3 regions of the Bradyrhizobium sp. USDA 3397 genome follow, and region 1 is predicted to be linked to each of the others. Evidence: predicted binding sites of a transcription regulator. Region 1 holds the regulator's gene; each other region holds the start of a gene.

Region 1 (10,532 bases):
TGACCGCCGTGCATGTCACCTCGCCGCGCGATGTCGGGAACGCATTGAAAGCACTGGGGATCTGAGCCGCGGGAAAGCCCGGAGCGCGCTCACTTGCCGGAACAAAAACTGCTGAAATTGTGGAACCTGATCACTTTGTGCATTTTTATACAGAGTTCCGGGAACGGAATACCACCTTTCGGACTCATGAGTCCGTTGGGACTTCTACATTGGACTGATCGACGTGCTGGGCAAGACCTATCTCACCAAGCAAGCCTCTCTCCTGCTCGAATTCGCTAGAACCACCTCGGATTCTGACCTCTCCGCCAAGCTGATCAGCAAGGCCGCCGACCTGAAATCCCAGGCCGATCCGCTGCCCGACAAAGATCAGGGTCCCAAGGCGCCCGACGTCGCGGATTTCAGTCCAGGCGATCCGACGGAGCGTTGACCGATGCTGGCCGTGGCGCTCGTCATTCTCGTCCTTGCCATGGCAATCCTCGTTCCGGTCTGTCTCGCCTTCCGCATCATGCCGCGGCGGAGTTGAGCCGACCTCCTCCACCCCGCGATCACGCAGGATAAATCATCCCGCGTGCTGCTTTGCCTCACGCCTGCACTCGGCTAGAACTCTCGCCGCCCATTGACTGATGTGCTCAGCAGGAGTTCGCCCGTGGCCCTGATGCCGGTTTCTGACGCGCTTGCCGCGGTGTTGGCCGGCGTCGAGCCGCTGGCTGAACAGATGGTTTGCCTCGACGAGGCCTACCATCGTGTGCTCGCCCGCGATGTCGCGGCACGGCGCACGCAGCCGCCGGAGGCAATGTCGGCGATGGACGGCTATGCCGTGCGCACGGCGGACGCGGCATACGATTCGAGGTTGACCGTCGTCGGTGAGGTCGCGGCGGGCCGGCCGTTCGCGGGAAGCGTCGGCCCCGGCGAAGCCGTGCGGATCTTCACCGGCGGCGTCGTTCCCGACGGCGCCGATGCCGTCGTGATCCAGGAGGACACGGCTGCCGACGGCAAACATGTCACGATCAAGGAAGCCGCCATTTTCGGCCGGCACATCCGCCCTGCAGGCGTCGACTTCCGCGAAGGAGACGTGCTGCTGCGCAAGGGAATCCGTCTCACCGAGCGCGATCTCGCCCTTGCCGCCGGAATGAATCATCCGCATCTCGCCGTCATCCGCCGCCCGAGGGTTGCCGTTCTCGCCACCGGCGACGAGCTCGTGATGCCAGGCACCACGCCTGGTCGTGGCCAGATCGTCTATTCCAACGGCTATGCCCTGCATGCGCTCGCCCGCAGCGAGGGCGCCGAGACCATCGACCTCGGAATTGCCGCCGATACGCTGGAGGCGACGTCCGCCGGCATCCGCAGCGCGCGCGAGAGCGGCGCCGACATCCTGATCACGACCGGCGGTGCGTCGGTCGGCGACCACGACCTGGTCCAGCAGGCGCTCAAGGGCGAAGGCATCGCGATGGCGTTCTGGAAGATCGCGATTCGGCCCGGCAAGCCGATGATGCACGGTCGACTAGGCGCGATGCGCGTGATCGGCCTGCCCGGCAATCCCGTGTCGTCCTACGTGTGCGCCTTCCTGTTCATGGTGCCCTTGATTCGCGCCCTGTCGGGCCGTTCAGCGATTCATCATCAGCGCGAGCGCGCCGTGCTGGGCCGCGATCTCGCCGCCAACGACCAGCGCGAGGATTATCTGCGTGCGCGACTGGAGGTGCGCGACGACGGCACGCGCGTCGCCCTTCCCGTCAGCCATCAGGACTCCTCCCTGCTTGCGAATCTCGCTGCGGCACAGGTACTTCTCGTGCGTGCACCGTTCGCGCCGAAGGCCGAGGCAGGGACGCCTTGCGAGGTGCTCCGGCTGCCCGTCTGAGCCGCCCAGCCACACGCATTCCGCGAGTTTGGCCGCGTTCACCATAAATTAAGCAGTTGCGGAACACATATCGAACATATAGTGTCCGTTCATGATTTGTTTCGAGGATGTAGCGGCTTATTGCCGACTTCATCGTCTCGGAATCGAACGACATCAACCGGGGGACTTTGGTCGAGATGTTGACGCGCAAACAATACGAGCTTCTGCGGTTCATCAGCGAGCGTCTGAAGGAAAGCGGCGTGCCGCCGTCCTTCGACGAGATGAAGGATGCGCTCGACCTGCGCTCGAAGTCAGGCATCCATCGCCTGATCACTGCGCTCGAGGAGCGCGGCTTCATTCGCCGCCTGCCCAACCGTGCCCGTGCCATCGAGGTGATCAAGCTGCCCGAGCTCCAGGCCGCCGCCGGCAATCGCCGCGGCTTCACCCCGAGCGTCATCGAGGGCAATCTCGGCAAGGTGCGCGCGAGCTCCAGCCCGCCCGCGGACGAGGGCGAGCGCCCGGTCGCGGTGCCCGTGATGGGCCGCATCGCCGCCGGCACGCCGATCGAGGCACTGCAGACCCGCAGCCACACCATCAGCGTGCCGCCGGACATGCTCGGCTCGGGCGAGCACTACGCGCTCGAAGTGCGCGGCGATTCGATGGTCGAGGCCGGCATCCTCGACGGCGACATGGCGCTGATCCAGCGCAACGAGACCGCAAATACCGGCGACATCGTGGTGGCATTGATCGACGACGAGGAGGCCACGCTCAAGCGCTTCCGCCGCCGCGGCGCCTCGATCGCGCTCGAGCCCGCCAATGCCGCCTACGAGGTCCGCATTCTTCCGCCGAACCGCGTGAAGATCCAGGGCAAGTTGATCGGGCTTTACCGGAAGTACTGATACCGGAAGTCTCAAGCGCCGCGCGCGCTTCGATCGGCATCGGCGATCCAGGATCGGAGCGGATACTTGTCCGCTCCGGCTGGACGGTTTCTCTGGTTCTGCGCCGGCTGTCCGGTCCATCTTCCCGCGCGACATTCGCCCGCGCAGGCGCGCAGCCATTTCTGCTTCGCCGGTAGAGTTGTGCCGGCAGTGCTGATAGCTCCGGCCGAATGCAAGGACGCGAGGTTTGTTCCTATCGAATCCGGGAAAGATAATGTGATCGCGTGCTGCGAACGCGAGCCGCAGATTTGCCCATAACCGAGCAGAGCGTTGTATGCTTCCACTCTGATAGAGGCCTGCGCCTCGAAAGAGACGCGGGTCGCTATCCCAGCATGAGGAGCACCCGATGTGTGACTACAGCTTGCATGCCGTCGCGACGCGCCCCGCCGTAGTCGGCGAGACGATCGTCACGACAACCTTCCGCGGCACCTCGACGCGCGGCTTCGCTTCTGAAGCCGATCCCTCCGTCGCGGTCTGTCTGCTGCCGGGAACGGAGCTCGCTTTCGCCGACGACGTCCGCTACGACAACCGCTGGATCTGGACGCGCACCGTGAACTCTCGCGTCGGCAAGTTCGGCAAGATCGACCCGCACATTCCCGATCGCCATCATGACGCGATCGAATTTCCCGACGGCAAATATGTGCTGGTGACGCAGCTCGTCGAAGGCCAGCGCGCGACCGTGCTGCAATTGCCGGTGACGCAGCCGGCCCCCGAGCGCGAGCACAAGCCGCAGACCGTCGCCGACACGCGGCCCACGATCACGCGCCTGCCGATCGGCTGACGCCCTTCGGCCGAAAGGCCGAGCCCGGGATTGAAATTGCCGTCGCCGGCCGAGGCCGGCGAGCCCGGTGGGTTTTTGTTTCAGGACATTCGATCGGCGAGCCCGCCGCCGCGCCTCGTCGCCGCATGAAGTTTGGGCCGTCCTGCCTGAATTTTGAACGTTCGCTCCGCAGCCAAATGACCGATGCTGCAGTGGCTTGAGGCGGCGGACAGGCTCGATGAAGACCTTCATTCGCGTCGTTGAACTCTGGGTACCCGACCGGACGCGCATGCGGCTGGAATTCGGCGGCGGCCTCTACGACGAAGGGCTGTCCGCGTTCAAGGCCGTCAGCGAAGAGCTGCACTTCGGATATGACGAGGGACTTCCAGGCAAGGCCTGGGCCTGTGGCCACCCCGTCATCCTCACGAAATTCGCCAACTCCTATTTCAAGCGGACCGATCAGGCCGCTGCGGCCGGCCTCACCTGCGGCGTGGCGGTGCCGGTGTTCGCGGGCGAATTCCTGCAAGCCGTGCTGGTGCTGTTCTGCGGCGACGACGAGGCGCACGTCGGCGCGATCGAACTCTGGCACAACGATCCTGATCTCTCGCATGAGATGGGGCTCGTCGATGGCTATTACGGCACCGCGGACATGTTCGAATTCAACTCCCGCCACACCAGATTTCCGCGCGGCTTCGGCCTGCCCGGACGCACCTGGAAGGCGGGCCTGCCACTGATCATCAAGGACTTGCACGACGCCAAGAGCTTCTTGCGCTGGGAGGACGCCGCCAAGGTCGGGATCAATCTCGGCGTCGGCGTGCCCTACGGAACCGGTACCGACCAGACCTGGGTTCTGACATTCCTGTCCGCGCAGGCAACGCCGATTGCACGACGCTTCGAGATCTGGGTCCCGAACGAGGACCGTTCGGCGCTGGTCTTTCGCGCCGGCGATTGCAGCGCACAGACCGACCTCGCCGCACGCTATGCGGCGCAGTCCATCGCCAGGGGCGAAGGCAGCATCGGCGGCGCCTGGGCCGCCGGCATGCCCGCGCTCAACGACGATCTCACCCGTGACGGCTCGATAGCCGGCTCCGAAGCCTGCGCAGCCGGGCTGAGCCGAATGGTGGCCCTGCCGGTCATCGGCAACGGAAGGCTTGACGCCGTGCTGGCCTGGTATTTGTGATCCGCGTCAATCGTCGGCCTGCAAGTCGGCCTCCGATGGCGTTGCGTCCCGGCTGCGGGGCACGGCCGCCTTCGGCACCAGGCTGCCGTCGAAATCCCCCTCGCCGGCGCCGGCAGGCAGCCAGGGACGGCTTGCCCCTCTCGCTCTCACCGCCTGCACCGAAAAACCCTCTCCGCTTCGCGTCAGAGCCAGTGCGCCCTGACCGGCAAGACGCGCCCGATCGACCACCATCGCCGCGCAATCGGACGGCGCGGGCCGCGCCGTCACCACCAGCGCGGCGCGGCTGCAATCATCGGCCAGCGCGTCGATGCGCGTCGCCAACGCGATCAGTCGTCCGTCCGCGAGCGGCGCCACGCAGCCGGACTCGTCACACGACACCCCGCTCGCCATCGAGGCGTTACCGGCATCGCGCGGATCGGCATCGGCAGCCAACCACTCCTTCAGCAGGAAGCTGTCCTTGCTGGCGCGGATCACCTGCAAGCGCCCATCCCCGCCCCGGACCGCGACGCTCGCGCCGTCCCCGGCAATCAGGATATCCGGCTGCCGTACCGACAGTCCCCAGAGGATCGCTGCCAGCAGCACCAGGGCGCCGGACCAGCGCAAGGGCGTGCGCAACAGGCCCATCACGATGAGCCCGAGGCTCGCCGCGATCAGCGGCGCGATCCCGAAGGCGGGAATGCGGCCGACGGCGCCCGGCAGGGCCGCCACCCAGCGCGCGACCAGGACCATCCACTCGATGCCGATCCCCATCAACCACCAGAACACGCCGTCGAGCCCGAAGGGCGCCGCGAGCAGCCCCAACAGCCCGGCCGGCATCACCAGCGCCGAGACCACCGGCATGGCGCCGAGATTGGCGAGCACGCCGTATGGCGTCACGCGATGGAAGTGGAAGGCGGCGTATGGCGTGGTCGCGAGCCCCGCGATCAGCGAGGCCAGGAACAGCATCGCGATCTCGCGGCCGCCCCACAACGCGATCCGCGCCGTTGCGGAATGATCGGGCGAGGCGAGCAGGTTCGGCATGCCGATCTGCACCAGCGCCACCAGCCCGAGCGTTGCCGCAAACGACATCTGGAAGCTCGGATGCACCAACGCCTCCGGCGCGACCGCGAGCACGATCAGCGCCGCCACCGCCAGCGTGCGGAAGGTGATGGCGCGGCGGTCGACCATCACGGCGATCAGCACCACCGCCGTCATGAAGAAAGATCTTTGCGTCGCGACCTCCGCGCCCGACAGCAGAAGGTAAAACGCGGCCGCGACCAGCGCCGCCGCCGCCGACCACTTCTTGATGGCAAAGCCGGCCGCCAGCCCCGGGATCAAGGCCAGCAGCGCGCGCACCGCGAAGAAGACGACGCCGGCGACGACCGCCATGTGATAGCCGGAGATCGACAGCACATGGCCGAGTCCCGAGACGAACATGGCATCGTTCACGGGCGCGGTGATCGCATCGCGCCGCCCCGTGAGCAGCGCCGTCGCAATCGCGCGGTTGTCGCCTTCGAGCGTTGCGCGGATGCGCGCATCGATCGCGTCGCGCAGGCCCTGCATGAAGGCGGCATAGCGCAGCCGCAGGCCGCCGCCATCCGGCGGCGAGGACGCCGTGATCGCGCCCATCACGAAGCCGGAGGCGCCGATGCCCTGGAAGAACATGTCGCGCGAGAAATCGTAGCTGCCGGGGCGCACCGGTGAGATCGGCGGCATCAGCCGCGCCTTCAATTGCACGAAGCTGCCGACCTCCGGCGCCGTGCCCTTGCGCACCGAGAGGCGGACGCGCTCGAGCTTGACGTCGCTGCGCTGCGCCTCTATCGCGCTGACGCGCAGCACGAAGCGATCGGTGCGCTCGCGGATGTCGCGCGCTTCCACGAAGCCCGACAGCGACACCGAATAGAGCGGTTTTGCCAAAACGGTGTGCGCGATACGCGCGGTCTTCCAGGTCGCCACGGCAAAACCAGCCGCGACCGCCGCGAGCATGATAGCAGGCGCAAACAGCCGACTTCGCCGCAGCAGCAACGCGCCGAGCATCAGCGCGATGGCTGTGGCGGCAACCACCCACAGCACCGGCTCATGATCGGCGGCGAAATAAAGCGCGATGCCGCCGCCGAAGGCGACCGGCACCCACGGCAACAACCGGCCAGGCCCGGCCTCGGCCCGCGCCCATTGGCGCAGCGTGTCGACGATCGCCGGCCAGATGCCGAGGCCCGCTGGCGCCAAGCCGCCGGCCGGGGCGGCGCGGCCGACCGGCCACGTCCCGGCAACTCCCTGGGACCGTCCTGGCCGGCCCGGCTCCGCCATTCCCCTGCACCTTACGATACGCGACGGCTGCAGAGGCTACCGGACCGTGCGGCTGCGCGAATAGCGGTACAGATCAGGAACAGGCGTGGACCGGCTTACTTTTCCTCTTTCATCGTCACGGCGACGTCCGCCTTGGCAGACAGCCTCACCTTGTGTCCTTCGACATCGGCAACAACGCCCTTGTCGATGAAATGATGGTGCCCTTTGGAGTCACCTCAACCCTCGGAGAGAACTCCGGTTCGTATCCTTCCGTCATTCCGGGGCGCGCCACTTGGCGCGAGCCCGGAATCCATAACCACGAACTGGGGTTATGGATTCCGGGCCTGGCCCTTCGGGCCATCCCGGAATGACAAACTGGTGAAGAGAGTCCTGCTCAGATCAGCGGCGCCTGCGACGAGGCGTGGTGATTGACGATCTTCCAGTCGCCGTCCTCGCGGATGATGACCCAGCTCATCTTGACGACGAGATCATCCCGCTCGCCCGCGAGATCGAACGTGATGGTCGCGGCCATGTTGATCAGATCAGGGCCGGCCTGCGCGGCGTGCACGTCGGAGAAGGTCGCGCTCGGCCTCCCCCAGCGCGGCAGGCCGTTGAAATAGTCGGCGACGCCATCTCGGCCGTGATAGAGCTTCGGGTTCGAACCGAAGAAGAACGCGTTCCTCGCATAGAGCGACGACAGCGCGGCTGCATCGAGCGTCGCGAAGCCGGCGCACCATTTCGCGATGATGGCGGAAACGATGGCGTCGGCTTCGCTGCTCATGTCCTGCTCAGCCCTTCTCAACCCTTGGCGACTTCCTTCGCGAACGTGTCGCGCAGGCCGATGGTGCGCGAGAACACCGGCTTGCCGGGCGTCGAGTCCTTGTCGCGCACGAAATAGCCCTGACGCTCGAACTGCATCGGCTCGGTCGAATTGCTCTCCGCAACGGATGCCTCGACCCGCGCATCGGCGAGGATCTCCAGCGAGTTCGGGTTGAGATCGGCCGCGAAGTTTGAGGCATCCGGGCTCGGATTAGCGAACAGCTGGTTGTAGATGCGGATCTCCGCCGGCTTGGAGGCCGCTGCCGGCAGCCAGTGCATGGTCGCCTTGACCTTGCGGCCGTCCGGCGCATTGCCGCCCTTGGTCGCAGGATCATAGGTGCAGCGCAGCTCCACCACCTCACCCTTGTCGTTCTTAATCACGCCGGTGCACTTGACGAAATAGGCATAGCGCAGCCGCACCTCGTTGCCAGGCGACAGGCGGAAGAACTTCTTCGGCGGGTTCTCCATGAAGTCGTCCTGCTCGATATAGAGCTCGCGGCCGAACGTGATCTTCCGCGTGCCTGCCGAGGGATCGTCGGGATGATTGATCGCCTCGAGCTCCTCGGTCTGCCCTTCCGGATAATTCTCGATCACCACCTTGAGCGGCTTCAAGACCGCCATGCGCCGCTGCGCCGTGCGGTTCAGCTCCTCGCGGATGCAGAACTCCAGCATGCCGACATCGACGACGCTGTTGGCCTTGGCGACGCCGATGCGCTTGACGAACTCGCGCAGCGCGGCCGGCGGCACGCCGCGCCGGCGCATGCCCGCCATGGTCGGCATGCGCGGATCGTCCCAGCCCGCGACATGGCCGTCGCGGACGAGCTGCGTCAGCACGCGCTTGGACAATAGCGTGTAGGTCAGGTTCAGCCGCGCGAATTCGTACTGATGCGGCTGTGAGGGCACCGGCAGCTTCTCGATGAACCAGTCGTAGAGCGGCCGGTGGTCCTCGAACTCCAGCGTGCAGATCGAATGCGTGATGCCTTCGATGGCATCCGACTGGCCGTGGGCATAGTCGTAGCTCGGATAGATGCACCATGCGTTGCCGGTGCGCGGATGGTGCGCATGCAGGATGCGGTACAGCACGGGGTCGCGCAGATTGATGTTGCCCGCGGCCATGTCGATCTTGGCCCGCAGCACGCGCGCGCCGTTGGGGAATTCGCCCGCCTTCATGCGGCGGAACAGGTCGAGGTTCTCCTCCACGGAGCGTTCGCGGAACGGCGAATTCTTGCCGGGCTCGGTCAACGTGCCGCGCGAGAGGCGGATCTCCTCCTGGGTCTGGTCGTCGACATAAGCGAGGCCGTCGCGGATCAGCTGCTCCGCCCATTCGTACAGGCGGTCGAAATAGTCCGAGGCGAAGAACAAGTTCTTGCCCCAGTCGAAGCCGAGCCAGCGCACGTCGGCCTGGATTGAATCGATATATTCCTGCTCTTCCTTGACCGGGTTGGTGTCGTCGAAGCGCAGGTGGCAGCGGCCCGGAAACTCCTGGGCGACGCCGAAGTTGAGTGCGATCGACTTGGCGTGGCCGATATGCAAGTAGCCGTTCGGCTCCGGCGGGAACCGGGTCACGATCTCCTTATATTTGCCCTGATCGAGGTCGGCCTGGATGATGTCACGAATGAAATCGCGCCCAACCTCAGCTGCCACCGGTTCTGTCATTACGAAAATCCTGTAGGGAAATCAGCGGTCCTTCTGCCAAATTCGCGTGGCCGCGCCAAGAGCATAAGCAAGGCCTGCCGGGTCCGCAGTCGCCCTTTAGTTATGTCCCGTTCCTGCTATACACCACCGCCTCCAATGCATAGGCCCTGCCAAGAATGTCCGATTCCGTCGTCACGCGCTTCGCTCCCTCGCCGACCGGCTTCCTCCATATCGGGGGCGCCCGCACGGCGCTGTTCAACTGGCTCTATGCCAAGAAGCACGGCGGCAAGATGCTGCTGCGGATCGAGGACACCGACCGGGAACGCTCCACGGAGGCGGCGATCGGCGCCATCCTCGACGGGTTGAAGTGGCTCGAGCTCGGCTGGGACGGCGAGGTCATCTACCAGTTCGGCCGCGCCGCCCGGCACCGCGAGGTCGCCGAGCAGCTGCTGGCCGACGGCAAGGCCTATCGCTGCTACGCCACCGCCGAGGAGCTTGCCGCCATGCGCGAGAAGGCGCGCAGCGAGGGGCGCACCCGCCTCTATGACGGCATGTGGCGCGACCGCGACCCGGCGACGGCTCCGAGCGACGTCAAGCCCACCATCCGCCTGCGCGCGCCGCAGACCGGGGAGACCGTGATCGAGGACCAGGTGCAGGGCCGCGTGGTCTGGCAGAACGAGAACCTCGACGATCTCGTCCTGCTGCGCGGCGACGGCAACCCGACTTACATGCTCGCCGTGGTGGTCGACGACCACGACATGGGCGTCACCCATGTGATCCGCGGCGACGACCACCTGATCAACGCCGCGCGCCAGAAGCAGATCTACGATGCGATGGGCTGGGCGCTGCCCAGCATGTCCCATATCCCGCTGATCCACGGCCCGGACGGCTCGAAATTGTCCAAGCGGCATGGCGCGCTCGGCGTCGATGCCTATCGCGCGATGGGGTACCTGCCGGCTGCGCTGCGCAACTATCTCGTCCGGCTCGGCTGGAGCCACGGCGACCAGGAGATCTTCTCGACCGAGGAGATGATCGACGCGTTCGATCTCGGCAGCGTCGGCCGCGCCGCCGCCCGCTTCGATTTCGCCAAGCTGGAAAACC
Region 2 (10,532 bases), 3.1 Mb from region 1:
CGGAATATTCGGTGGTGGTGCCCGGCGCTCTGCCCGGCAAGCCGATGAAGAACGGCCAGATCGGCCCGAGCACCGCCTGCGCCGTCATCGTCAAGCGCGTCGACGAGCGCACGCGCTCCAAGACCAGCATCAACGAGCTGCTGCGGGATTGATGCCAGGCGAGTAGCGAGTAGCCAGTGGCGAATAGGGCGCGGACCCTCTTCCCCATTCGCCATTCACCATTCGCTGCTAGGATCGAACCCACCCACTCTCCATGGCGACCAATGTCCGGGCGGCTCCGTTCCGCCCGGAGCCACTCGCATGGATTGGACTTGGTACCTTTTCCGCTTCGACGGGCGCATTGGCCGCGCCAAATTCTGGCTGGCCGGGCTGATCATCCTCTGCTGGATGATCTTCATGGCGGCAATCGCGGTCGCGTTCGGCGCCGGCTCGTTCGCCATTTCAATCAGCGACATCTTCAAGGTGCTCGACCCAGACACTTATCGCGCGCTGTCGCGCGCCGATCTCCCGCTGGTCCTGACCAAGCTGATCGGCACGCCACTGTTCACGTGGGTGTTCGCCGCGACCTTCGTCAAGCGTCTCCACGACCGCGACAAGTCCGCCTGGTGGCTGCTCGCCTACTTCGTGATGCCTGGTCTGTTCAAGCAGTTCGAAGAGCGACTTCCAGACAGTTACTGGATAGCGCCCATCGCGCTGGCCTGTTTCGTCCTACCCCTAGCCGGCTTCGTCGAGACCGGCTTCCTGCGCGGCACCCGGGGGCCCAATCGGTTCGGTCCGGATCCGTTGGCCCAGAACGACTCCTCGCTGACCCCGCCTGCGAGACGCTGGGACCAGGGCCGCGAGATCGAAATTGTCCCGCTCCATGCTAGCCCACCCGGCGGCATGCATGTTAAGCGGGGCGCATGACCGATGCTCTCTCCATTGCCCGCGACCTGATCCGTTGCCCTTCAGTCACTCCGGCCGATGCCGGCGCGCTCGGGGTGCTCGAAAAAATCCTGGGCGCTGCCGGTTTCACCTGTCACCGCGTGACCTTCAGCGAGCCTGGTACCGCCGACGTCGACAATCTCTATGCGCGGATCGGCACGGAAAGTCCGCACATCACCTTTGCCGGCCACACCGATGTGGTGCCGCCCGGCGACGAGAGCGCCTGGAGCGTCGGGGCGTTCTCCGGAGAGGTGAAAGAGGGCGTGCTGCATGGCCGCGGCGCGGTCGATATGAAGGGCGGCATCGCCTGCTCGGTCGCGGCGGTGCTGGAGCATCTCGCCGCCAACGGCGGCAAGCCGCGCAGCGACGGTAAGGGCTCGATCTCGTTCCTGATCACCGGCGACGAGGAAGACGTCTCGATCAACGGCACCATCAAATTGCTCAAATGGGCCGCCGAGCGCGGCGAGAAATTCGACCACTGCGTGCTCGGCGAGCCTTCCAACGTCGAGACGCTCGGCGACACCATCAAGATCGGCCGGCGCGGCTCGCAATCCGGCACGCTCGTCGTCGACGGCGTGCAGGGCCACGTCGCCTATCCGCACCGCGCCTCCAATCCGGTGCCGGACATCTCGCGGCTGATCGTCGCGATCTCCGACGAGCCGCTCGACCATGGCAGCGCGCAATTCCAGGCGTCCAATCTCGAATTCGTCTCGGTCGACGTCGGCAACAAGGCCTTCAACGTCATCCCCGGCGAGGCCCGCGCAAGATTCAACATCCGCTACAACGACAACCACACCCAGGCGAGCTTGCGTGAATTGGTCGAGACGCGTCTCGCCAAAGCCTGCGGCAACCGCATCAAGGCCCGCATCGTGTGGGAGCCCTCCAACTCGAACGTGTTCGTGACCAAGCCGGGGCCGTTCACCGATCTCGCGGTCTCCGCGATCGAGGAGGTGACGGGGCGCAAGCCCGAGCTGTCGACCTCAGGCGGCACGTCGGATGCGCGGTTTATTTCCTTCTATTGCCCCGTGATCGAGTTCGGTCTGGTCGGGCAGACCATGCACCAGGTCGACGAACGCGTGCCGGTGGCGGATTTGGAGAGGTTGACGAAGGTGTATCGCGGGATCTTGGCGCGGTATTTTGCTTGAGGCACTGTTGCCTCCACAAACACGACCGTCATCGCCCGGCTTGACCGGGCGATCCAGTATTCCAGAGACGGCAGTGATTGAGCCGAGAGGCCGCGGCGTACTGGATGCCCCGGTCAAGCCGGGGCATGACACCGAGGTTTGGCGAGAGCATGCCCGCTCTCTGCGCCGCTCGCCTAATAATCCACCTTCATCAAATACAGGCCCTCGGGCGGGGCGACGATGCCGCAGGCGGCGCGGTTGCGGGCTTTGAGCGCGGCGGAGAGATCGTCGGCGGTCCAGCGGCCCTCGCCGACCCAGACCAGGGATCCCACCATCGAGCGCACCTGGCTGTGCAGGAACGAGCGTGCCGAGGTGATGACGTTGATCTCGCGACCATCGCGGATCACGTCGAGCTGGTCGAGCGTCTTCTCCGGCGACTTGGCCTGGCACTCGGTGTCGCGGAACGTGGTGAAATCGTGCTTGCCGAGCAGGCGCTGCGCCGCCGCATGCATCGCCTCAGTGTCGAGCTTGCGCGGCACGCGCCAGGCGTGGCCGACATCGAGCGCGAGATTGGCGCGGGTGTTGACGATGCGATAGCGGTAGTGGCGCTTAACCGCCGAGAAGCGCGCCTCGAAATCGTCGGGCACGATCTCGGCCTCGAGCACCGCGATCGGATGCGGGCGCAGATGCGCGTTGAGCCCGTCGCGAAAACGGCCCGGCGGAAACTGCTTGTCGACGTCGACATGCGCGACCTGGCCGCGCGCATGCACGCCGGCATCGGTGCGGCCGGCACCGTGCACGCGCAGATCCGCCCCGGTCATCGCCTTCACGGCCGCCTCGAGCGCGCCCTGCACCGACGGCAGCGTGTCCTGCACCTGCCAGCCGAAAAACGGCGCGCCGTCATATTCGATGGTGAGCTTGTAGCGGGGCATCGTGTCCAGTTTCGTCGTCATTGCCCGCGAAGGCGGGCAATCCAGCACTCCGCAGCTTATCCGATTGACCGAGAAGCCTCGGCGTACTGGATACCCCGCCTTCGCGGGGTATGACAGTGTCAGGTGAATTTGGATCCCGCCTTTAACGGCACGCCGCGCAGGAAGTCCGCGGCCTGCATGCGGGCCTTGCCCTCGCGCTGCAGCTCGATGATGCGGATGGCGCCGTCGCCGCAGGCGACGGTAAGCTGATCGTCGAGCACCTCGCCAGGCGCGCCGGAGCCTTGCGCCAATTCGCAACGCAGGATTTTGACGCGCGCATCGTCAAGCTCGCTCCAGGCGCCGGGGAAGGGCGAGAGGCCATGGACGTGGCGCAGCACCGCGCGCGCGGACCTGGTCCAGTCGATCCGCGCCTCGGCCTTCTCGATCTTGGCGGCATAGGTGACCCCGTCCTCGCTCTGCGCCTTGAGCTGGAGCCCGCCGCGTTCGAGCGCGGCCATCGCGCGCACCATCAGGTCGGCCCCCAACCGGGACAGGCGATCGTGCAGGTCGAGCGCGGTCATGTTGTCGGTGATCGCGATGCGCTCGGCCATGGCGACGTCGCCGGTATCTAAGCCGACATCCATCTTCATCACCATCACGCCGCTCTCGGCATCATCAGCCATGATGGCGCGGTTGATCGGCGCGGCGCCGCGCCAGCGCGGCAACAGCGAGGCATGCAGATTGTAGCAGCCGAGTTTTGGCGCATCGAGGATCGCCTTCGGCAGGATCATGCCGTAGGCGACGACGACGGCCGCATCCGCATCAAACGCGCGGAACTCCGCCAGCGCCTGCTCGGTCTTCAACGTCTTCGGCGTCAGCACGGGGATACCCAGCTTTCGCGCGGCTTCCTCGACCGGCGTCGGCTGCAATTGCAGGCCGCGCCGTCCACCCGGCTTCGGCGCGCGGGTGTAGACCGCCGCGATCTCGTGGCCATGAGCGATCAGCTCGAGCAGCGTTGGCACAGAGAAATCGGGCGTGCCCATGAAGATGAGGCGGAGGGGCATGTAGCTGCGTTCGGTGAGAGTTCTGGTTCTCCGTCATGCCCGGGCGTGTCCCGGGCATCCACGGTCTTGGCGACAAAGCAAGCAAGGCGTGGATGGCCGGGTCAAGCCCGGCCATGACGAGGAGAGAGAGCCGAGCCCAGCCTACTCCGCCGCGCGCTTGGCGGCTTTCTCGAACTTCTTCATGACGCGGTCGCGCTTGAGCTTCGACAGATAGTCGACGAACAGGACACCGTTGAGATGGTCGATCTCGTGCTGGATGCAGGTGGCGTAGAGGCCCTCGGCATCCTCCTCATGCACCTTGCCGTCGAGATCGGTGAAGCGCACGCGCACCTTCGCGGGCCGTTCGACCTCCTCGTAATATTCGGGGATCGAGAGGCAGCCTTCCTCGTAGACCGACAATTCCTCGGACGAGGCGATAATCTCAGGATTGATGAAGACGCGCGGCGCGTGCTTGGTCTCGCCGTTCCCGTCGCGCTTGGCGAGGTCCATGGTGATCAGGCGCAGCGGCTGCGCGACCTGGATCGCCGCGAGCCCAATGCCGGGCGCGTCGTACATGGTCTCGAACATGTCGTCGGCAAGCTTGCGGATCTCCGCCGTGACCTTCTCGATCGGCTTGGAGACCAGGCGCAGCTGCTTGTCGGGCAGGATGATGATTTCTCTGAGGGCCATGGCCGCGATTTAAGCCGCGCGCCGGATGCGGTCAATGCGGCCCGGAACCCGTTAACCCCTCGCTAACCATAAAACTTCACCTTTCATTAACCATGAAAATTAAGGGCCGGTTAACCCAGAATGTTCCCTCTTCGTTCGCGAGAGTGCAGCGAATCGGCTACAAGGCGGCATGAACGAGATCATTGTCATGCTGGGCGACTGGCCGGTGCGCATCGTCGATGCGCTGATCGGCTTCGGTGCGCTCGTCCTCATCCTGCTGGTTGTGATTGCGGTCGTGATCGCGCGCTCGGGGCGGCGTGGCGCGGAACTCGCCATGGCGAACGCGATCCGGGCCGACGAGCTCGAGGAGCGCCTCGCCCAGGTGCTGCGCGCCCAGAGCGAGGCCTCGGGGCGGGTTGACGCCATGACCCAGGCGCTCGCGGGACGCCAGGCCGAGATGGCGCGGGCGGTCAACGAGCGGCTTGATTCGGTGACGCATCGGGTCGGCCAGTCCATGGAACATTCGACCCGCAACACCATGGAGAGCCTGCGCGCGCTGCATGAACGGCTCGGCATCATCGACAACGCGCACAAGAACCTCACCGACCTCACCACGCAGGTGACCACTCTGCGCGACGTGCTCGCCAACAAGCAGTCGCGCGGCGCCTTCGGCCAGGCGCGCATGGAGGCGATCGTCCAGGACGGTCTGCCCAAGGGCTCCTACGAGTTCCAGTTCACGCTCTCGACCGGAAAACGGCCGGACTGCGTCGTGTTCCTGCCCGACCAGCGCCCGCTCTGCATCGACGCGAAGTTTCCGCTGGAGGCGATGACGGCGCTGCACGATGCCCGCACCGACGAGGAGCGACGCGTCGCCACGCAGCGGCTGCGCAGCGACGTGATGAAGCATGTCAGCGACATCGCCGAAAAATATCTCGTCGCCGGCGAGACCCAGGAAATGGCGCTGATGTTCGTGCCGTCGGAATCGGTCTACGCCGAGATCCACGACGGCTTCGACGACGTGATCCAGAAAGCCTATCGCGCCCGCGTCGTGCTGGTGTCTCCCTCGCTGTTGATGCTCGCGATCCAAGTGATGCAGCAGATCATGAAGGACGCGCGCATGCGCGATGCCGCCGACCAGATCCGCACGGAGGTGATCAAGCTCGGCGACGATTTGGGGCGACTGCGCGACCGCGTGCTCAAGCTGCAAAAGCATTTTGCCGACGTGAACGAGGACGTCCGCCAGGTGCTGATCTCCGCCGACAAGATCGAGAAGCGCGCAGGGCGAATCGAGGAGCTCGATTTCAGCAAGAGCGATGCGCCGGAGGCACCGCGCCTGGTGGCGACGGGAGCGGCAGAGCTGTTTCCGCGCAAGCTCCAGGCGGGGGAGTGAGATTGGGGCACACTGTCATGCCCCGCGAAGGCGGGGCATCCCGTACGCCGCGGCGGTTGTGATCGAACCGAGACGCTGGTGGTTACTGGATCGTCCGCCCCCCTGCGCAATTGCGCGCGGACGATAAGGGCGGTGAGATGGTCACATGGGTGCACGCCTTTACTACGTCTACATTCTCGCCAGCCGAATTGGCGGCACGCTCTATATCGGCGTGACGAACGATCTCGTCCGCCGAGTGGCGCAGCACAAGTTGAAGGTCATCGAAAGCTTCACCGAAAAGTATGATGTCGTTCGGCTGGTCTACTTCGAGCAATTCGATGATCCCGAGAACGCGATCAGGCGGGAGAAGCGGCTGAAGAAGTGGAACAGGGCCTGGAAGGTCCGCTTGATCGAGCAGCATAACCCAAACTGGGATGATCTCTATCCTGGCATAGCCGGACCACCGTAAGGCGGTCATACCCCGCGAAGGCGGGGTATCTAGTACGCCGCAGCAGTTGTGATTGAACCGAGACGCCGCGGAATACTGGATCGTCCGCCTTCGCGGACGATGACACCGAGAGGGTGGAGAGAGCATCCGCCCCACTGAGCTCGCAAGAGTCATTTCCCCCAGAATCTGCTAACACCCCCTCCATGACCGCACCCGACGCGACCTCCCCCGCCGCGACTTCCGCCGCCTCGCCCTCCTGGCGCGACAGCCTTGCCGTTTACCTGCAGCCGCGGGTGCTGATCGTGCTGTTTCTCGGCTTCTCCTCGGGGCTGCCGCTGGCGCTGTCGGGATCGACGCTGCTGGTGTGGATGGCCGAAGCCGGGGTCGATCTTGGAACGATCGGGCTGTTTGCACTGGTTGGAACACCATACACGCTCAAATTCCTGTGGGCGCCGCTGGTGGATGCGCTGCATGTGCCGTTGTTCACGCAGTCCTTTGGACGTCGCCGCGGGTGGCTGGTGTTTTCGCAACTGCTGCTGATCGGCGCGATTCTGCTGTTGGCGCTGACCGATCCGGCACGTTCGCCGCTACTGGTTGCGCTTGGCGCGCTGCTGGTCGCGACGATGTCCTCGACGCAGGACATTGTGGTCGATGCTTTCCGCGTCGAGAGCCTGCCCGAAAGCGAGCAGGCCGCCGGCATGGCCGCCTATGTCGCCGCGTATCGCATCGGCATGTTGGTATCGACCGCAGGCGCCCTGTTCATCGTCACCGGCTTCGAGGCGATCGTTCCTCGTGGCGCCGCCTGGATGTGGGGCTATGTAGTGATGGCGGCTCTGGTGCTGATCGGCACGGTGACTGCGCTCGCCGCCACCGAGCCCGCACAATCCGCGCGCGCAGAGGCCGCCACGCAGGACGAGGGCGCGCTCACGCGGGTGTTCCATGCGGCGCTGGGCGCGTTCTCGGAATTCCTGCGACGCAAGGAAGCATGGGTCGTGCTCGCCTTTGTCGTGCTGTTCAAATTCACCGACGCGTTTTCCGGCAACATGACCGTGCCGTTCGTCATCGATATCGGCTTCACGCGGAACGACTATGCCGTGATCGTCAAGGGCGTCGGCATCGTCGCGACCCTCGCCGGCGGCTTTGCCGGCGGCTTTGTGGCCCGGCGCTATTCGCTCGCGACCAGCCTGTGGATCGGCGGCATCGTGCAGGCGATGTCCAATTTGTCGTTCTCGTGGCTGGCGCTGGTCGGCGTCAACGAATGGGCGCTGACCCTCGCGATCACCTCCGACAATTTCTGCAACGCCATCGGCACCGTGATCTTCGTCGCCTATCTCTCGGCGCTGTGCCAGAACCCGCTGCACACGGCGACCCAATATGCACTGCTGACGGCGCTCGCCGCAGTAGGACGGACCTATTTGTCGTCGGGCGCAGGCTATCTGGCGAAAGCGACGGGCTGGCCGATGTTCTTCGCGATCTCCGTCCTCGTCGCCATCCCGAGCCTGATGCTGCTGGCGTATTTGCAGAGGCGCGGGCATTTCGAGGCGCTGGGGCCGGTGCGGGTGTAGGACTCACCTCTCTCTTTCGTCATTGCGAGCGAAGCGAAGCAATCCAGACTGTCACCGCTGAGGCAGTCTGGATTGCTTCGTCGCAAGGGCTCCTCGCAATGACGACCGAGGGAGTGGAGCTCCCTACTGCTTCTTGATCAGGCTCCACTTCGTGATCACGGCCTCGCTCATTTGGCCGGGATCGCTGGCGCAGGCGACCTCGTCCACCTTCACGGAGATCTCCTTGCCGACGAAGGATTTCAGCTGCGCGGCCTGCGCCTCGCTGGAGGTGACGAGCTGGAACGTCTCGGGGCCGGTTTCGAGATTGCACAGCCCGTTCGGCGGCGGCAGGCGGCGCGGCTCGGACGTGATCTGGTAGGTCGCGACGCGCTTGCCGTTCTTGGCGTCGCGCACCTTCATCGCGTTCAGCTCGCCGGAGAGCACGTCGCCAGTGTTGATCGGCTTGCCGGGCTTGGACGGCGGCGGCGCCTCGTCACGCTGCTGCGCGGAGATGGCCGGGGTCACCAGCATCAGCATCGTCGCGACCAAAGCGAAGCGTGTGGCGAAAAGTTTCGTCATGTCGTCCGTTCCGTGAAGTCTGGATGGCTAGAACAGGGTGCGCTGCCGCATCGCAGCCGATAGCGTACCTTCATCGAGATAATCAAGCTCGCCGCCGACGGGAACCCCATGGGCGAGCCGCGTCACCTTCACATTGGCGTCCTGAAGCAGGTCGGTGATGTAATGCGCCGTGGTCTGGCCGTCCACCGTCGCATTCAGCGCCAGGATGATCTCGTGCACCTGCGAATCATGAGCGCGCGCCACCAGCGCGTCGATGGTGAGGTCCTGCGGGCCGACGCCGTCGAGCGGCGACAATGTCGCGCCGAGCACATGATAGCGCCCCTGGGTCGCATTGGCCCGCTCCAGCGCCCAGAGGTCGGCGACGTCGGCGACGACGACGATGATCGCCGGATCGCGCTTCGGATCGGTGCAGACGGTGCAAGGATTTTGCGTGTCGATGTTGCCGCAGGTCTTGCAGACCTGGACCTTGTCCAGCGCCACCTGCAAGGCGCTCGACAACGGCATCATCAGTGCTTCACGCTTCTTGATCAGATGCAGCGCCGCGCGCCGCGCCGAGCGCGGACCGAGGCCCGGCAGCCGCGCGAGCAGCTGGACCAGCCGCTCAATCTCGGGACCTGCAACAGCGCCCATTTTATTGGCCGAACAGCCCCGGCGGCAGGCCGAGCCCGCCGGTGAGGGCCTGCATCTTCTCCTGCATGGCGGTCTCGGCCTTGCGGCGCGCATCAGCGAGGGCGGTGACGAGCAGGTCTTCCAGCACCTCGCGCTCTTCGGCCTTCATCAGCGAAGGATCGATCTTGATGCCCTTGACGTCCATCTTCGCGGTCATGCGCACGGCGACGAGACCGCCGCCGGAAATGCCTTCGACCTCGACGTTGGCGAGCTGGTCCTGCATCTCCTGCATCTTGGATTGCAGCTGCGCCGCCTGTTTCATCATGCCGAGAAAATCAGCCATGGGTGCGTGTCCTTGGAAAGAATGGTTCAGAGATCGTCGCCGTCGGAACCGTCGGGCGGATCGTCGCTGCCATAGTCGGCGTTAATATCGGTTTCCGGGGTCTCGGGAGCAAGCCTGCGGACCTCGACGACCTTGGCGCCGGGGAAACGCGACAGCACCTCCTGCACGCGCGGATCGGCTTCCGCGGTACGGGCATGCTCCTGCTTGGCCGCCTGGTTCACCGAACGCAAAGTCGGCTGGCCCTGCTCGTTGGAGACGATCACGGTCCAGCGGCGGCCGGTCCACAGCTCGAACTTCTTCGCAAGTTCCGAGATCATGGTCTTGGAAGCGTTGGGCTCGAGCGCGACTTCCAGCCGCCCCTCCTCGAAACGGACGAGGCGCATGTCGCCTTCGAGCGCGCTCTTGGTCATGATGTCGCGCTTCTGCCCTGCGAGCGCAACCAGCTGGGTGAAGCTCGCGATGCGCAGCTGGGGCGCCGCCCCTTGCGTATCCGGCGCGGGCGCCGCCATCTGCGGCCGGGCGCCACCGCCAAACGCTGGAGCCGAGGCTGTCGGCATGCGCACGGGCGCAGCCGACATCGGCGCTGCGGAGGCAACCGGCGCGCCGGGCGCGCCGCTGCGCGCGCTACTTCCGCCGTTCACGACCGGCGAGCCGCCGCCGTTCTGCTCCAGCATCCTGATCGCTTCGTCGGGCGTCGGCAGGTCGGCGACATAGGCGATGCGCACCAGAACCATTTCCGCCGCGGCCGCGGGGCGCGTTGCGGCCTGCACCTCGGCGATGCCCTTGAGCAGCATCTGCCACATCCGCGACAGCACGCGCATCGAGATCTTGGAGGCGAACTCCTTGGCACGCACGCGCTCGGTCTCGCCATAGGCGACGTTGTCGGCGGTCGCCGGGATAACCTTCACACGGGTGACGAAATTGACGAACTCGGCGAGGTCCGAGAGCACGACGATGGGATCGGCGCCG
Region 3 (10,532 bases), 2.9 Mb from region 1:
GGAGGCTGATGCGGTCCTCGAGCCCATATTCGCCGACATTGCGTGCCGCGACCTCGAGTGCGCCCTTGGAGATGTCGACGGCGTCGATATTGGCGTTCGGGAAATGATGCGCGGCGAGGATCGCAAGGCATCCCGAGCCCGTGCAGAGATCGAGCACGCGCTTGACCGCCGTCGGGTCGTCGATCAGCGATCCGGCCTCGCCGTCGGCGCCGAAATGCGACTCCAGGAGCTCGCCGATGAAGGAGCGCGGAACGATGACGCGCTCGTCGACATAGAACGAGAGGCCGCGCATGTAGATCTTGTTGACGAGATAGGCGGCCGGTTTGCGCGTCGTGACGCGCTGATGGATGAGATCGAGGAGGGTCTTGCCTTCCGCGGCGCTGACGCGCGCGTTGGCGAAGATCTCGAACTGGTCGGGATTGAGATGCAGCGCCTCGCAGACCAGGAACGCGGCTTCAGAGACGGGGTCGGTCGTGCCGTGGGCAAAGGCGAGCTTCGCCTCGACGAAGCGGCTCACCGCGTAGCGGACGAAGTCGAGCAGCGTGAGAAGCTCGCCGGGTCCCACCTTCGCGAGGTCAGGCGCGGCGCGGCCGCGCGCGGTCTTTTTCGTTGGCTTAGCCATCAGGATTTGGTCCAGCGTGCGGCGGCTTCGTCGTCACGGGCATGGGCCTCGACCCAGTCGGTGCCGGTAGCGCTCTCTTCCTTCTTCCAGAACGGCGCGCTGGTCTTGAGATAGTCCATCAGGAACTCGGCGGCCTCGAACGCCGCCTGTCGGTGCTGCGAGGCGGCCACCACCAGCACGATGTTCTGGCCCGGCATCAAGCGGCCGACGCGGTGGATCACCGTGATGCCGTTGAGCGGCCAGCGCGAGACGGCCTCGTCGGCGTGGCGCCTGATCTCTTCCTCCGCCATGCCGGGGTAATGTTCGAGCGTCAGCGCAGCGACCTTGGCGCTGTCCTCGTCGGCGCGGCAGATGCCGGAAAATGTCACCACAGCGCCGATATCGGTCCGGCTGCTCGTCAGGACCGAGATCTCGCGCGCGATGTCGAAATCGTCTTCCTGGATACGGATGGTGACGGGGCAGGTCATGAGGCTAGCCGCCGGTCATGGGCGGGAAGAACGCGATCTCGCGGGCGCCTGCGATGGCGGTGTCCTGCTTGACGTGAGCGCGGTCGATCGCGGCGCGGATCACCTTCGGCTTCTCGAACGCGTGCGCATAGGCTTCGCTCTGGCCGGAGAGCCAGGCGATCAGCTCCTCGACGGTGCGCACGCTCGCGGGAGGCTCGATCGTCTCTTCGGCCTTGCCGACGCGCTCGCGTACCCAGGCGAAATACTTCACCTTCATCCCTCGTCCTCCTTGATGAGGTGATGGATGCCGGCGCGGAAATAGTCGTAGCCGGTGTACATGGTGAGGATCGCCGAAGCCCACAGCAGTGCGAGCCCAATCATCGAGACCACCGGCACCACCTGATCGCCGGCTGGGCCGGCGATCAGGAAGCCGATCGCAACCAGCTGGACCGTGGTTTTCCACTTCGCAAGCTTGGTCACGGGCACGCTAACGCGGAGCGCAGCCAGATATTCGCGCAGGCCCGAGACCAGGATCTCGCGGCACAGGATCACGATGGCGGCCCATAGCGACCAGCCGTGAATGATGCCGTCCGCGGCGAGCATCAACAGGCAGGAGGCCACCAGCAGCTTGTCGGCGATCGGATCGAGCATGCGGCCGAACGCCGATTGCTGATTCCAGATCCGCGCGTAATAGCCATCGAGGTAATCCGTCACCCCTGCGGCGATGAAAAGGGCGACCGCGAGCCAGCGCAGCCAGAGCGGCTGATCCAGAATCGACTGCGCATAGATGCATCCGACCACGACCGGGATCGCGGCGATCCGGCCATAGGTCAGGATGTTGGGGAGGGACATCGCGCGGCTGGTCGTCCCTCGTGTGGTGGCGATGTTCATCCGTCCTACCAATACCGCTGCTGCCTGAACGTCAACCGTCCCGCGCCCCAAATGAGGTGCGGACACGACGATCATATGACTGCGGTCCCCCTTTAGTTCATCCCGGCTGGGGATGGAAATATTCGAAAATCCTGCGCGCACTCTCGGCGCTCACCCCCGGAACCTTGCCGAGATCGGCGATCGAGGCCCGTTCGATCTCCTTCAGGGTTCCGAAATGGTGCAGCAAGGCACGTTTGCGTGACGGGCCGATGCCCGGAATCTCCTGCAAACCAGCCTCGCGGATGTCCTTCTTGCGCAGCTTGCGGTGCGAGCCGATGACGAAGCGGTGGGCTTCGTCACGCAGGCGCTGGATGAAATAGAGCACGGGATCACGTGGCTCCAGCTTGATCGCCTCGCGCTCCGGCATGAACAGGGTCTCGCGGCCGGCATCCCGGTCCGGTCCCTTGGCGACCGACATCAGCGACACCTGGGTCAGGCCGAGTTTGGCGAAGATCTCGCGCACGGCATTGAGCTGGCCGCGGCCGCCGTCGATGATCACGAGGTCGGGCCATTGCGGGAAATCGTCGTCCTTGGCCTTGCTGGCGGCGTCCTCGGGCGGATTGATCAGGCGCTTGAAGCGGCGCTCCAGCACTTCGCGCATCATGGCGAAGTCGTCGCCGGGCGTGATCCCTTCCGACTTGATGTTGAACTTGCGGTACTGGTTCTTCACGAAGCCATCTGGGCCCGCGACGATCATGGCGCCGACCGCGTTGGTGCCCTGGATGTGGCTGTTGTCGTAGACCTCGATGCGCTTGGGCACGTGCGGCAGGCTCAGCGTCGCGGCCATGGCCTCGAGCAGCCGGCTTTGCGTTGCGGTGTCCGCGAGCTTGCGGCCGAGCGCCTCGCGCGCATTGGTCAGCGCGTGGGTGACCAGCTCCTTCTTCTCGCCGCGCTTGGGCGCGGTGACCTCGACCTTGTGGCCAGCCTTGATCGATAGCGCGTTGGCGAGCAGCTCGCTCTCCTCGATATCGTGCGAGAGCAGGATGTTCCTCGGCGGCGGCTTGTCGTCGTAGAACTGCGCCAGGAAGGACCCCAGCACCTCCTCCGGCGTAAAGCTCTTCTCCGCGCGCGGAAAATAGGCGCGGTTGCCCCAGTTCTGTCCGGTGCGAAAGAAGAACACCTCGACGCAGGAGAAGCCACCCTCCTGGTGGATGGCGAACACGTCGGCTTCCTCCACCGTGCGCGGATTGATGCCCTGCTGCGACTGGATCGCCGACAGCGCGGCGAGGCGGTCGCGGTACAGTGCGGCGCGCTCGAATTCCAGCTCGTTCGAGGCCTTCTCCATCTCGCCGGCGAGTTCCTGCTTCACCGCATGACTCTTGCCGGAGAGGAAGTCGCTGGCCTCGCGCACCAGCGTCGAATAGCCGCCGAAATCGATCTCCCGGGTGCAGGGTCCGGCGCAGCGGCGGATCTGGTGGAGCAGGCAGGGCCGGGTGCGGCTCTCAAAGAAGGAATCGGTGCAGGAGCGGATCAAGAACGCGCGCTGCAGCGCCGTGATTGTGCGGTTGACCGCGCCGGCGGAGGCAAACGGGCCGAAATAGCGCCCGGGCCGGGTCTGCGCACCGCGATGTTTCAGGATCTGCGGCGCCCAATGGTCGCCGGTGATCAGGATGTAGGGGAACGACTTGTCGTCGCGAAGCTGCACGTTGAAGCGCGGCCGCAGCTGCTTGATCAGGTTGGCTTCCAGCAGCAGCGCCTCGGTCTCGGTCGTGGTCGAGACGATCTCCACGGTGACGGTGGCCGCGATCATGCGCAGGATGCGGGCCGGCAGCGGCGCACTCTGGCGCGCATAACTGGCCAGGCGCTTTTTGACGTTCTTGGCCTTGCCGACATACAGCACGTCGGCGTTCGCATTGAGCATACGATAGACGCCAGGCGAGGTCGGTGCGAGGCGGACCGCGCGCTCGATTGCCTCGTGACCGGTCGCGAGCGGGCCTTCGCCGACGGCGCCGCTCTCTTCCAGGATGTCCGGCAGCAGGGCATCGTCCTCGTCGTCGCCCCCTGCCGCCGCGGGATCGACGTCCGGCCCGGCCAGCCGCTCGGGCGGCGTGTCGATCGCTTGAGCCGGCGGCGCCTTGCGCGCGCGGTCGTCCGGATTGTCGGGGGAATCGTGAACCATGGGACGAATTTAGGCGCTGGGGGGACTGATTTGAAGTTCCGGCCATGCGGCACGCACAGCGGATGGCGCCCAGTTTCCGGTAACGCTTCCTTAAGTCTGTTAAGCGGGCGGTAACCCGGCTTAACAGCCCTTTAACTTAAAACTCTCGATAAATCCTACGCGAAAAGTTCTTGGTTCCGTAACCATGCGGTTTTGCTCGTGCGGCGGCGCGGGCATCGCTCGGGTTGCGACAGTGGCGTTGGAGTGAGTGATGAAGAGGCTCGTTGTGGGCGCGGCCGCGTTGGTTGCAGCCGGCTGGACAGCTTCGGCAGAGGCCGCCGATCTCCAATACGGGCAGCGTGCGCCCTATACCGTCAATCAGCCGCTCAATGCCTATAGCTGGGCGGGTCCCTATCTCGGCGGCAATATCGGCTACGAATGGGGCTCGGTCGACAACAACCCCACCAAGCCGTCCGGCTTCGTCGCCGGTGTGCAGGCCGGCTACAATTTCCAGAACGGCCCGTGGGTGTTCGGCGTCGAGGGCGACATCCAGGCCGCCGGCGCCGACGACACGTTCGCGCCGTGGAAGTTCTCCAATCCGTGGTTCGGCACCCTGCGCGGCCGCGCCGGCTATGCGTTCAACAACGTGCTGTTCTACGGCACTGCCGGTCTCGCCTTCGGCGAGCTGCGGGCGCAGACCTTCGGCTGGTCTGAGTCGCACACCACCGCCGGCTGGACCATCGGCGCCGGTGCGGAAGTCGGCCTCGCGCCGAACTGGAGCGCCAAGCTCGAATATCTCTACATCGATCTCTCGACCAGCCAGTTCGCAATCACGGGCGTGTCAAACGGCTATAGCGCCAACGTTGTCCGCGCAGGCGTGAACTATCGCTTCTGACATCCAAAGAAGAAAATACCGGACCAGCCTCCCGGCCGCTCGCGGCCGGGATTTTTTTCGCCAGGCTTGCTAGGAGAGGATCACCAGATTGACCGCCTTCGGTCCCTTCCCCTTCTTGTCCGGTTCGACTTCGAAAGTAATACGCTGTCCTTCGGCAAGGTCCTTCAGTCCCGCCCGCTCCACAGCAGTGATGTGAACGAAGACATCGCGACCGCCGTCGTCAGGCTTGATGAAGCCGTAGCCGCGCTCGCCGTTGAAGAACTTGACCGTTCCCGTCATGGCCATCGGGAAACTCCCCCTCATTGCTCCTCCGTCGCGACGCAGACTCACGTCGCGACATGACCGGGCCTTACGGAGCCCGGGAGCTGGCCATCCTTGGACGGACCTGATCGGTCCGGCGGGATCTTTCTTAGGGCCTTCACTCCGCCGCAACCATTCGCGGAAGCGGAACGTAAAGCCAGTCACGGAAATAGCATAATACGGTTCTTTGCAGATTGACTACCGGTCCTGCATATTTTTCCCAAGAATGCCGGAGTGTTACGGCTTGGCGTTACGGCTTGGCGTCAATGCTTGGCGTCAAGGCTTGGGCACCTCCAGCCGGAATCTGGCAGCACCGCCCTGGCCGAGCGGTATTTCCAGCTCCGGCAGAATGGTCTTGAGCTCGCCGTGCAGCGTGTAGGGCGGGTTGACGATCAAGAGACCGGTGGAGGTGAGGGCGGCGCTGTCGGCTTGCGGCGCGACGCTGAATTCGAGGCGCAGGCATTTTCCGGGCGGCTTTGCTGCAGCTGCGAGCCGCGCCACGGTTTGTGCCAGCGTGTCGGTGGCGCGCCGGTTCTTGGCGGGATACCAGATTACGTAGATACCGGTCGGCCATTTCGCGAACGCTGCCGAGAAGGCTTCGCCGAGCCGCTCGAACTCGTCCTTGGCCTCGAAGGGCGGATCGATCAGCACGAGGCCACGCCGCTCCTTCGGCGGCACGAAGGCCGGCAGCGCCACCCAGCCGTCGAGATCGACCACGCGGGCCTGCTCGTCGCGGCGCAGCGCGTCGATCAGCGCTTTCCGGGCCTTCGGCTCGAGCTCGCAGGCGACGAGCCGGTCCTGCGGCCTGAGCAGGCCGCGTGCGATCAACGGCGAGCCCGGATAGGCCTTGAGCTCCCCCTTTGGGTTGAAGGCGCGGACGATGTCGAGATAAGGCTTCGTCAGCGCTGCGCTCTCGTTCGACAGGCGTGCCTGCAGCAGCCGCGCGATGCCGGTCAGCCATTCGCCGCCGCGGCGCGCCTCTTCGCTGTCGAGATCGTAGAGGCCGGCGCCGGCATGGGTGTCGATGACGCGGAACGCTGCCGGCTTGTCCTGCAGATAAGTAAGGATGCGCGCCAGCACGATGTGCTTGATGACATCGGCGAAGCTGCCGGCGTGGAAGGCGTGGCGGTAGTTCATGGCAAGAGCACTACGCCACGCGATGGCTTGAGCAAAGAGGCACGATCACGTGTCCCGGACGCGGTGCAGCGTGTAACGCTGCGCCGCTGAGCCGGGACCCAGCTCTTCGCGAAAGGCCCCGGATCAGCAGCACACCACGCCGCTGTTCGCGGCGCATTGCGCTGCATCCGGGGCACGAGAGCGTGCCTACCCGCCCCTGATCGGCGGCATCGTCACCTGGTCGCGGCGGCAGGCGCGGCGCTCGATCTCATCGCAGGCGCGGAATTGCAGGTCCTTGCTGAGGCAGATGCGGACCTCTGACAGCCGTGTCCGGTTGCAGGTGACCGAGACGGCGGCACTGCCGAGACCCGGATTGGCCTTGATGAAGGCCTCCTCGACCTCCGCCGGCGCGACGGTCTTGGCCTGCGCCAGATCGAGATATTCGGGCGGGATCTTGATCGCAGCGCGCGCCTTGCGGATCATCTCGAAATAGCCGCGGCCCTCGAGCCCGGAGCAGGTGCCGTGCTTGTCCCATTCGTTGAAGATCAGGCCCGGCGCTGGCATCAGGTCGAGCATCGAGGAAACGATATTGCGGTTCAGCCGCGGCGCCGGCCGCTGGCAATATTCGGGGAAGCCGTTTTCATATTGCGGCCACAGCCCATGCACCACGAAGGCGTAGGGCCGTCCGCTGCATTGCATCTGGGACCGTCCGCCGCGTTCGGCGGCCTCCTCGCAGAACGAGGGCGACCACGATAGCGCCAGCACATAGAAGTCGAACTCGCCGGGTGCGTTCTGCCGCTTGTCCTGCGCCTTCGCACCGCCGGCGAGGCTGGCCAACCCCGCAGCAAGAGTGAGCGAGATCATCAAACGGGACAACGAACGCAATCTGAAGTGAAACATGGCGACGCCCCTCAACTAGACTGTGCACACACAGCCTAGCAGGCGATGGGAACATTTCAAGAACAAAATTGGGGCGGCAGTCATCGGCTGGCTGATCAGCCCGAATCCGCCGCTGTTGGGATCAGGGCTTGGCGGCGCGGCAGGCCGGATTGTAGGCCCAGTTGCGATCCACCCCGACGACGCACCATTCGACACCGTTGCCGTAGGAGGCAAAGCCGCCATCCTCGATGATCGAGAAATGCACCTTGCGCGCCTTGCCGTCATTGAGCATGGCCTCGCCGGTGCAATAGCGCCGCGGAATGTTGTCGGACTGCCAGGGCCGGAACGCGGTCTCGCGAACGGCGGAGAAACCGGTGATCTGCAACGAAGAATTCCAGAACGTGTATTCCTTTTCGGCGAACTCGTGCACGATCCTCGGCAGAGCCCAGTCGCAAGGGGCGACGGCACCGTCATAGCGCGGCCCGCTCAGCCAGAAATTCAGCTCCAGCGGGTTGGCGGCCCTGGCCTCGCCGAGCGACAGCGCTCCGAACATGAGGCCGAGCACGGCAGCAAAGCGGAGCGATTTCTGGGAGGGGGCGGGCATGGTCAATCCGGACAGCTAAGGTCTTGCGAAGGTCCGGACGGTGCCGCGAAGGTTGGGGGAGGTCAAGTGCAGCGCGGCAACACTTCGCAAGGACTTGACCAAGTGTCGCGGCCAACAGGGGTTCGGTTCTTTTCAGGTGCCTCCCGGCACCGTAAACTGGCGCCAGCCAATTGGAGTGACGGGAATGCGAATCATTGCGGCCGCGGGCCTTCTTGCCAGCCTGGTTGTCTCGGGCATGATGGCGAGCCAGTCGGCGCGCGCCGATTACGTGCCGCCGTTCAAGGGCAACGACACCGGCGGCATCATCGCCTATTCGATGGCGACCCGGGTCGATGCGCGCCAGGTCGCGGTCGATCACTGCGCCCGCTACGGCAAGGTCGCGAAATTCCTGGCCGTGCAGGGCTATGAGGGCGGCTACATCTCGTTCTCGTGCCGCTGGGTGCCCTATGGCGCCGCCGACCGGCCGATCCGCACGCTGTACTGAGCGCTGTCGCAAGGCCGTACTTCTCTCAGCCGGGAGCTTTCCTCATGACGCGCAAACTCGCTTTGCTCGGCTCGATGCTTTGCCTCGCATTGTCAGCGAGCAGCGCCGGCGCCGACGAACTGCCGCTGCGCAAGGCCGGTCTTTGGGAGATGAAGCTGGTCACATCAGGCTCGCCCGTGCCCGAGATGATCATGCAGCACTGCACCGACGAGACCGTCGACAAGGAGATGAGCAACAACGTCTCCCCGATGGCCAAGCAGGTCTGCGCCAAGCAGGAGATCAAGAAGACCGCGACCGGCTATGTCAGCGATTCCGAGTGCAGCGTCGCCGGCGTCAGCACGACCTCGCATGCCGAGATCACCGGAGACTTCAACTCGGCCTACACGGTGAAGACCACTTCGCACGCCAAAGGTGGCGTTGCCGGTGCCGCCGGGCGCGACAGCACCACGACGCTGCAGGCCAAGTGGCTCGGGGCCTGCAAGCCGGATCAGAAGCCCGGTGACATCGTCATGCCCGGCGGCTTCAAGATGAACACGCGCGACATGGACAAGCTGAAGGCGCTGCTGCCGAAGTAGGTGTGCTCGCCGCGCGGCCGGTGCGCTCCCTCGCCCCGTTCTTACGGGGAGAGGGTGGGGGTGAGGGGCTCTCTCACACGTGAGATGGATGAGAGACCTGTACCCCCTCACCCGGATCGCAAGAGCGATCCGACCTCTCCCCGCAAGCGGGAGAGGTGGAGTAAGCCACCTACACCGGTATCCGCACGCTCGCCCTCAATCCCCCCATCGGGCTGTCACCCAGCGTGATGTCGCCGCCGTGCGAGCGGGCGATGTCGCGGGCGATCGCGAGGCCAAGGCCGGTGCCGCCTTCATCCTGGTTGCGGGCGTTGTCCAGCCGCAGGAACGGCTTGAACACCTCTTCGCGCAGGTGGGCGGGAATGCCCGGGCCGTCGTCATCGACGGTGACGGTCAAATAACGGTGATCGCGCTGGCCGGTGATGGCGATGTTCTTGCCGTAGCGCGCTGCGTTGGTGACGAGGTTGGCGAGGCAGCGCTTGAACGAGGCCGGCTTCACCGTCACCACGGGCAGGCCGTTGAAGGCGACGGTCGCGGTATGGCCGTGGCGCTCGGCATCGCTGCGCAGCTCTTCGAGTGCCTGCGCCATGTCGGTCGGCTGCGACTGCTCGCCGGAATCGCCGCGCGCGAAGGCGAGGTAATCCTCCAGCATCATCGACATCTCGTCGACGTCCTTGCGCATGCCTTCGAGCTCGGGGCTGTCGCCGATCAGTGCCAGCTCGAGCTTGAAGCGGGTCAGGATGGTGCGCAGATCGTGACTGACGCCGGCGAGCATCGCGGTGCGCTGCTCCATCGTGCGCTCGATGCGCGACTTCATCTCCAGGAAGGCGACCGCCGCGCGCCGCACCTCGCGCGCGCCGCGCGGTCTGAAGTTCGGCGCCTCGCGGCCCTTGCCGAAGCTTTCTGCGGCGTCGGCAAGCCGCAGGATCGGCTTGATCTGGTTGCGCAGGAACAGCACCGCGACGATCAACAGGATCGAGGACGTGCCGACCATCCAGAACAGGAAGATCTCCGAGTTCGATGCATAGGCGGCGCTGCGCTGCGCGAACACGCGCATCACGGCGTCGTCGAGCTGGATGCGGATCTCGACCAGGTTGGAGCGGCCGACCGTGTCGATCCAGAACGAGCGGCCGATCTGGCGGCCGAGCTGCACCGACAGCGTCTGGTCGAGCAGCGAGAAGAACGGCTTTGGTCCCGGCGGCGGCATGTCGCCGGCAGGCAGGAAATCGACCACCAGGCCGAGCCGCTGCTGCGCGATGCGGCGGATCTCGTTGCGGTCCTTGTCCTGCGGATAGCCCTTGTAGACGTCGATCAGTGCGGCGATGTCCTGCACCACTGCGGCCGACAGGCGGCGCGTCACCGTGTTCCAGTGCCGCTCCATGAACACGAAGGCGACGACCGATTGCAGGATCACCATCGGCACGATCATGATGAGGAGCGCGCGGGCGTAGAGGCCGGTCGGCATCCAGCCCTTGAACGCGTTGCCCATCCAGCCGTTCGCGGCCGAGACGCGGCCGGCGGCGCTCTTCAGCAGCGTCAGGCCGGTATCGATCGTGCTCATCTGGCGCGCTTCACTGCGGTTCAGG

The links. Region 1 encodes LexA, which represses DNA repair genes until DNA is damaged. Its sites were predicted from a motif close to TGTTCNNNNTGTGTTCNG; they were not measured.
Region 2: a site for LexA is predicted at 4,814-4,831, ahead of ACVWYQ_RS20060 (DNA recombination protein RmuC). Genes of this name have one in related genera too.
Region 3: a site for LexA is predicted at 7,355-7,372, ahead of ACVWYQ_RS18840 (ribonuclease T2 family protein). Genes of this name have one in related genera too.

What each region holds. Positions count from the first base shown of each region.
Region 1 covers NZ_JBSSDS010000001.1:1,248,744-1,259,275, forward strand. Annotated here, with positions in the region: gene ACVWYQ_RS05860 (HAD family hydrolase) at 1-65, shown strand, start outside; gene ACVWYQ_RS05865 (hypothetical protein) at 224-427, shown strand; gene ACVWYQ_RS05870 (molybdopterin molybdotransferase MoeA) at 647-1,855, shown strand; gene lexA (transcriptional repressor LexA) at 2,032-2,733, shown strand; gene ACVWYQ_RS05880 (hypothetical protein) at 3,119-3,553, shown strand; gene ACVWYQ_RS05885 (GAF domain-containing protein) at 3,771-4,712, shown strand; gene ACVWYQ_RS05890 (ComEC/Rec2 family competence protein) at 4,719-6,998, opposite strand; partial or broken gene ACVWYQ_RS05895 (DUF2171 domain-containing protein) at 7,094-7,213, opposite strand; gene ACVWYQ_RS05900 (nuclear transport factor 2 family protein) at 7,372-7,758, opposite strand; gene ACVWYQ_RS05905 (glutamine--tRNA ligase/YqeY domain fusion protein) at 7,776-9,452, opposite strand; gene gltX (glutamate--tRNA ligase) at 9,608-10,532, shown strand, end outside.
Region 2 covers NZ_JBSSDS010000001.1:4,340,109-4,350,640, forward strand. Annotated here, with positions in the region: gene dapD (2,3,4,5-tetrahydropyridine-2,6-dicarboxylate N-succinyltransferase) at 1-152, shown strand, start outside; gene ACVWYQ_RS20035 (DUF805 domain-containing protein) at 301-906, shown strand; gene dapE (succinyl-diaminopimelate desuccinylase) at 903-2,069, shown strand; gene truA (tRNA pseudouridine(38-40) synthase TruA) at 2,243-2,980, opposite strand; gene fmt (methionyl-tRNA formyltransferase) at 3,100-4,023, opposite strand; gene def (peptide deformylase) at 4,165-4,692, opposite strand; gene ACVWYQ_RS20060 (DNA recombination protein RmuC) at 4,862-6,061, shown strand; gene ACVWYQ_RS20065 (GIY-YIG nuclease family protein) at 6,207-6,509, shown strand; gene ACVWYQ_RS20070 (AmpG family muropeptide MFS transporter) at 6,692-8,053, shown strand; gene ACVWYQ_RS20075 (hypothetical protein) at 8,177-8,611, opposite strand; gene recR (recombination mediator RecR) at 8,639-9,241, opposite strand; gene ACVWYQ_RS20085 (YbaB/EbfC family nucleoid-associated protein) at 9,243-9,563, opposite strand; gene ACVWYQ_RS20090 (DNA polymerase III subunit gamma/tau) at 9,590-10,532, opposite strand, start outside.
Region 3 covers NZ_JBSSDS010000001.1:4,099,342-4,109,873, reverse strand. Annotated here, with positions in the region: gene prmB (50S ribosomal protein L3 N(5)-glutamine methyltransferase) at 1-622, opposite strand, end outside; gene ACVWYQ_RS18875 (molybdenum cofactor biosynthesis protein MoaE) at 622-1,089, opposite strand; gene moaD (molybdopterin converting factor subunit 1) at 1,094-1,345, opposite strand; gene pgsA (CDP-diacylglycerol--glycerol-3-phosphate 3-phosphatidyltransferase) at 1,342-1,959, opposite strand; gene uvrC (excinuclease ABC subunit UvrC) at 2,057-4,117, opposite strand; gene ACVWYQ_RS18855 (outer membrane protein) at 4,368-4,991, shown strand; gene ACVWYQ_RS18850 (cold-shock protein) at 5,061-5,276, opposite strand; gene ACVWYQ_RS18845 (23S rRNA (adenine(2030)-N(6))-methyltransferase RlmJ) at 5,568-6,428, opposite strand; gene ACVWYQ_RS18840 (ribonuclease T2 family protein) at 6,615-7,307, opposite strand; gene ACVWYQ_RS18835 (hypothetical protein) at 7,429-7,839, opposite strand; gene ACVWYQ_RS18830 (hypothetical protein) at 8,075-8,374, shown strand; gene ACVWYQ_RS18825 (DUF3617 domain-containing protein) at 8,419-8,949, shown strand; gene ACVWYQ_RS18820 (ATP-binding protein) at 9,119-10,507, opposite strand; gene ACVWYQ_RS18815 (response regulator) at 10,528-10,532, opposite strand, start outside.